DNA from 2 places in the Paraliobacillus zengyii genome. Region 2 is predicted to be linked to the other one. Evidence: predicted binding sites of a transcription regulator. Region 2 holds the regulator's gene; the other holds the start of a gene.
The links. Region 2 encodes LexA, which represses DNA repair genes until DNA is damaged. Its sites were predicted from a motif close to CGAACATATGTTCG; they were not measured.
Positions count from the first base shown of each region.

Region 1 (3,434 bases), 920 kb from region 2:
ATGTTCAGTATAACAAAAGAAGGCTTTGGATACACAAATGTGACAAATTTAGGTACAAATGGCTATTTTAGTACACAAATTTACATTTTGGTAGTATATTCTATTTATGTTTTTGAATAATTGAGATTATTCTTAAACAAAATTGAATAAAGGAGTGGATGAATATGGAGAAGGATTATGAAATTAATCCGGTAACTATAGCTATTATTGCAGAGAAATTGAATGGTATTTATGTTTCTAGAGTGTTAGAAATTAGTGAGGATGCTCCCTATTATATTAAGGGATCACCTTGTAAGTTAATTGATGCTGCTTGTAAATACTTTGGTAGTAGTTTGAAAGGAAGGCAGGAAGGAGCACGTACTGTTTGTGGAATTAAACATAAAGTACCAATATCGATTGATCCTTCAAGTGGTATGTACTTTTTCCCTACTTCTTCACCTCAGAATCCTTATTGCTCATGGATTTCACACACACATATTGACCGCATACGTAAAGCTCCAGATCGGGGGACAGAATTTATTTTTAAGAATGGTATGACTCTCATCTTAGAAGTTTCTTATGGCTCGATGATTAATCAACTACAACGAACAGCACAATTCCGCTACCTACTAGAAAAAAGAATAAACCCAACTCCACCACGACCAGACAAAAGAAAAGATGATGACTTTTTCGTCCTTACTTAATTCAGATTGATCAAGATAGTTGTTTATGTTTCTTGCGTATGAGTTTAATTACGAGACAACCGCCATGTTGATTTTTGCTTCAGTCAGTCGCTTTCCGCGGGCAAGTCTTTTCGATGGGTCGAGTAATCGCAGACCCAACGCTTCAACTTCCTCGGAAGCAAAGTGCGCTTCCTGCGGGATTTTCAGCTGTTGCTTTTCCCGCAGGAGTCGACTGTCCTACGCTACAATCAATCAGCATAACGTGAACAACTGTCATAAGCACAATAAAAATTTTGACCAGTAGACAATATATCACTTTTAACACCTATCCAGCGGAGCAATTGAAATGGGTGAGACTCCAGTGGGAACAGCAAATGTTTTCGATGGGATGAGTAATCGCAATCCCACAGGCTGAAGATCCACTCGGAAAGCGGTTTTTGCTTATCCGAGTTAGCTGAAGTCGTGCCCACGGAAAGCGATCCCATTTCAATTGTGGAGCGGGTAAGGAATCTATGTCACAGTTTCTCTCAATTTCGAATATTGAAAAGCAACAATATTTGCGAAAAGAGGATTAATTTAAAATGTAAACAATGAAGGAACTCATTTAATGATGGGTTCCTTCATTATTTAGTGAAACGGGGATAATTATTAGCTTGTTAGTGTATGGTTTGAAGGTGTATGGACGCTTTCCATCAACTCACGAATTATTTTTTCTACATTTTTCCGAATGGTAGGATTAAAGTAATTCCGCTTCTCTTCTCGTCCTTGGCAAAGGTATAAATAGGATGAGAAGGTATCCGTTTTTTCCAAAGCAATTACTTGTAACTTTTTCTGTACCATATATTTACGTAGTTGCTGTCTTTCTGCTACAGCTCTTTTTTCCATTCTTTGAAGCAATTCCAAATAAGGTTCTTTTATCTTAAATCCTTTTTCCTTTTCAATCTGTACTAAATCCTTTTGTATGACGACAATTGCCATGGATAAGAATAAAAACCGGGATCCTAATGCATATTCTGAATCATGTAAATAGCGCATCTTTGCCCTCCTTTATAGAACGTTTGTTCTTATTATAACCTAATTTAATTGAAATTCAAATGGATAGTTTAAAACTTTATTGGTAAAAAACGAAATAATAGGAAAAATCGGTGTTTTACATTAAGATAGAAAGTGTAAACTAAGTATAAGTAACTGTTTCAATAGAGGAGTCCGTCAACGATGATTTTATTTAATACAATAAATTTGAATATAAATTCTATGCAAGAATTAATTGAAGATAATCAATTCGATACACTTTTAAAACAGCTATTGAAAACGTATGAAAGTTTTGGGCCTTTACCTGGTTTACTTTTACCGTTCATTGAGGCATTTCTTCCTTTCCTTCCATTGGTAGTATTTGTTATAACGAATGCAGCAGCTTATGGTTTATTAGAAGGGTTTTTACTTTCTTGGGCTGGTGCAAGTGCTGGGGCAATAGCTGTATTCTTTATTGTCCGTAGGTTAGGCGATAAACGCTTTTTTGTTTGGATACGTCATAATAAACAAGTTAAACGTGTTACGCATTGGTTAGAACGTCACGGATTCGGTCCATTATTTTTATTGATGTGCTTTCCTTTTTCTCCGTCGGCTATTATTAATACAGTAGCTGCCTTGTCAAAAATCAGTATGTATCAATTTGTCCTAGCTGTGTTGTTAGGGAAAACAGTTATGATTTTTTCTATTGCTTATGTAGGCAGCAGTATCGCATCTTTTGCGCAAAATCCTGTTAAAGCCATTGTAGTAGGTATTAGTATTTCGTTATTTTGGTTACTTGGTAAATTTATTGAAAGATTCCTACATAGAAGAGGAAAAATGGGCGCTAAATAGGAATGAAAAAGGATTAAATTTCCTACCTCCTGGGTATAATAGTATAAGTAATACCTTGGAGGAATCCAGATGAAACGAAAAAAATGGAATCGTTGGATTGTGTTGCGAACAATTTTAATTGCAGTAATCTTTGCTATGTTTTTTCGTTCTTATTTATTTGCAAGTTATGTAGTAGATGGAAAATCAATGGAGCCAACATTGTATGATGGTAATTTAATTATGGTAAATCAAGTATTATATGATTTTTCAGATGTGTCCCGTTTTGATGTTATTGTGTTTCATGCAAATGATAAAGAAGATTATGTGAAACGGGTAATTGGAGAACCGGGAGATCAAATTAGAGTAAAAGATGATAAATTGTATATTAACGAAGAATATGTCGAAGAAGCTTATTTGCAGGCATTTCGTGATCGAGTAACAGGAACATTAACAAAAGATTTTACTTTAGAAGAAGTAACAGGTGAAAATCAGGTACCTGAAGGGAAACTATTTGTACTAGGCGATAATAGAGGGAATAGCTTGGATAGTCGTTATTTTGGTTTTATTGATCAAGAGACAGTTGTGGGAAAAGTTGATATTCGGTATTGGCCTGTTTCCCAAGTAGGATTTCATTTTACAGATTAGGTTAAAGTGTGGACACAAATAGGTGTCCACACTCTTTTTTTTGGGGCAGACATGTTAAAATAGATTTAGTCGATCCAATGATAGGAGAGAAGAAATTATGGGAATACGATTTCTATTAGGGAATGCAACAACTTCAAAGAGCAATCAATGCTTAGCTGAAATAAAAAACAAGTTAAAAAGTGACCCGATGGGCCCAGCAATTATATATTTAGTTCCAGATCAAATGACATTTCAACAAGAATATGCATTAATACAGGATGAAGCAGTTAGTGGAAGCATTCGTGC
Region 1 is NZ_CP029797.1:934,625-938,058, forward strand. Features, by position in the region: gene DM447_RS04640 (competence protein ComK) at 165-683, shown strand; gene DM447_RS04645 (YhjD family protein) at 1,311-1,697, opposite strand; gene DM447_RS04650 (TVP38/TMEM64 family protein) at 1,917-2,525, shown strand; gene lepB (signal peptidase I) at 2,595-3,149, shown strand; gene addB (helicase-exonuclease AddAB subunit AddB) at 3,247-3,434, shown strand, end outside.
Region 1: the regulator LexA is predicted to act here: its motif matches at 1,714-1,727, upstream of DM447_RS04645 (YhjD family protein).

Region 2 (3,434 bases):
TTTCTCGAAAACAGAAAAGACAAGTATCCTTTAATATGGATTCCTTGTCTATTCATTCTATATGAAAGGTATGCTCAGATTCAAGCGATACATATTCTTGGTATCTTCGGTGAACTGTTGCTTTGGACACTTGAAAACCCAATCCACGAAGCGTAGTCGCTATTTCACCAAAAGTTAATTGATTGTCTCGCAAACGTTTTACCTCTTCAATTGGAAATTCAATTCGATTGCGACCATTCGCGTGATCACGGTTACGAAGGTTTTTAGCTGGATCGTAGCCATTTTTAATAGCTTTTTGCATCCCTCGTTTTATTTTAATGTTATGAATTTTACGTTGGTACTCTTCAACAACACCTACAATCTGTAAAACCATTGCATCAGATTCAGATAATTGTAATTCTCCTTGATTGGATAAAGCATATATTTTCACACCTAACTTAGAAAATTGATGGAATAAGGCAATTTTAGTATTACCTCTTCCTAGTCTTGTCTCATCTTGAACTAATAGACAATCCACTGCTTCAGTTGCACATTTTTCTAATATGGATAAAATACCATCTCGTTCAATTTCATATCCACTTTGCCTTTCTTCTATAATACTGATGACTTCCATTTGTTCTTTTTCTGCTAACTCTATCAATTCTTGTTTTTGTCTATGTAAGGAAGAAGACTGCTCTTCTTTTTCCGTGCTTACCCGACAGTATATAATCGCTCGCATGATAACTACCTTTCTATTTTAAACATATTTTTTAACTAGAAACTAAACCCATATACATAAATCCTAACGTAAGAATGAACGAAATGAAATAGAATAAATCCACCATAGTAATATTAGTTATTTTATTAAACATTTTGTTTCCTCCTTTGATATTAAGAACGATTGTTCGCATCTGTATTTTATTATAACCGAACGATTGTTCCTGTCAAGTCTTTTTTAGAACTTATGTTTGTGTATTTGTGATAAACATGCTATACTTTCACTAATAAAATATGTACGGAGGTGCATCATTATGACGAAAATTTCAAAACGTCAACAAGCAATCTTAGATTATATTAAAGATGAAGTAGCAGCAAAAGGATATCCACCTTCAGTAAGAGAAATTGGCGGGGCTGTTGGTCTAGCATCAAGTTCCACCGTACATGGGCACCTTGCTCGACTAGAGAAAAAAGGATACATACGTAGAGATCCAACGAAACCTAGAGCAATAGAAGTATTACATGCCGCTGATGACTCTAGTATTCCTAAAGGAGAAGTAACGTTTGCACCTGTTATAGGGAAAGTTACTGCTGGTATCCCCATTACTGCTGTTGAAAACATTGAAGAATACATCCCACTACCTTTAACTCTTACACATGGAGATGCTACCGATCAGTCAATTTTTGTACTTGTAATTGAAGGCGAAAGTATGATCGAAGCAGGTATATTAGATGGTGACATGGTAATTGTAAAACAACAGCAAACCGCTCAAAATGGAGAAATTGTAGTCGCCATGACAGATGAGAATGAGGCTACAGTTAAGCGCTTTTTCAAAGAAAAAGACCATATTCGTCTACAACCCGAAAACGCAACAATGGAACCACTCATATATGATAATGTTTCCATTTTAGGTAGAGTAATAGGCTTATATAGAAATATCCATTAACAATAAAAGAAATCTCCACTTAAACATAGTGGAGATTTCTTTTATCCGTTGAACGTACTAATAAATGAATCAAACCCTATTTCATTTAATTCATCTACACGGCCTTCAGCATTGGACCTGTTTTGAAATGACCCAACAATCACTCGGAAGTAAACTTGCCCTTGGTCATTAAATTCCGTTATAAAACTACTATAACCATGCCTATTTAGAACATATCTACGTTGCTTCGCATTTTTCTCGGATTGAAACGAACCTGTAACAACTCGGTAAAAAGATGACGTATCAGGTTCTTCTGCATTCGAGTCTTCTTCTAATTCAAATGCTTGTGCGATACCAGATGCATGTGCACGTGCTACTTGTTCAATCCATTGTGGCGTTTTCATTTCTTCAGCTTCAGCATCATTATCTATAAAACCATTTTCTGTCAATATTGCTGGCATCGTCGTTTCTCTTAACACATGAAAATTCGCTTCTTTTTTACCTCGATCACGCCATCCAATCGTTTCAACAATTTCGTCGTGAATAGTAGATCGCAATCGTTCTGTTTCAGATTTCGAAGCAAAATTACCATTCCATATATAGCTTTCAAAACCAACACCGCCACCTGCGTTAATGTGAATGGAAAGATAGTAATCGGCATTCCAATCATTCGCAGCGTTTGTTCGATTGGTCAGGGAAACTGACTGATCTGTTGTTCTTGATAGACGTGTGGTGACATTTTGATAAGAATCGTTCAATATCTGTTGTAATTTTAGAGCAATATTTAATGTTATATCCTTTTCTACTAACCCGTTACTACTTGCACCTGAATCATTTCCCCCATGTCCAGGATCAATAAAAATTTTCGGCATTTGTCAAACCTCCTTCACTACCTTTATATGAAATAAAAAGGTTTTACGTGTGGACTGATCTTCCATAACGGAGGCTTAAATTTAGATATTCTTTTCTTAAATATTCTAACAACTAATTCCTATATCCTCATTAAAACTGGTGCTTAGAATTCCTCTAATAACAAATTCCATAAGAAAACAACTGATTTATATAAGACTTTCCGAAAATATTACCCGGGCAACCGCAAAATATGACTTTTTCTCTTATTGGTTTCTTCTGCAAATTAATATAGATAAGAGTAGGCTAAAACTCGATAAAACAATCGATAGTATAAAATAAGGTGGATAATAGAGTAATTCTATCTCGTTTTCATCTTTGTCTATGGGAAATCCAATAAAAGCATAGTTAACCTTCTCAATTTTTTGCTTTTTATTATTAACTTTAACTTGCCACCCTTTTTCAAATGGAATAGGTAGCATCATGAAATAATCATTTCTATCGTTGTTAAAAGTTATGGATATTCGATTATCTTTCCACTTTAACGTACTATTATTTGATACCTTGTTTTTTTGATATTCCAAACGGGCATAGTCTGTTTGATATAGTTCTAAATCTCTTAAGATGTACTTTCCTTTAGGTAGTCTAATTCGAATTTTATTCGAATTATCTACGCGGATTGTTAGCTCATCATCATATGTTTTATAAATAGATTGATTAGATTTTCGTGCAGTTTTATAATCGTTTACTTTTAATGTAAACCCTTGATCGACTGCAGTGTTCTCTAAATGAAAGTGTACGTACAGATCCTTTGCTGCAGACGTTAATGAATCTGTTTCTATATCTAAACCACCATTTTCCTCAGTAACAGTTAATACGTTATTCGTATAAGAAGCACCAACCATCATGATTTTCGTTTGGTCGATAAGATTAGCGTCTTGTGCTATTTCTGCGTTTGTTTGT
Region 2 is NZ_CP029797.1:1,858,843-1,862,276, reverse strand. Features, by position in the region: gene DM447_RS09400 (YneB family resolvase-like protein) at 53-718, opposite strand; gene lexA (transcriptional repressor LexA) at 1,011-1,643, shown strand; gene DM447_RS09390 (N-acetylmuramoyl-L-alanine amidase) at 1,685-2,494, opposite strand; gene DM447_RS09385 (YfhO family protein) at 2,738-3,434, opposite strand, start outside.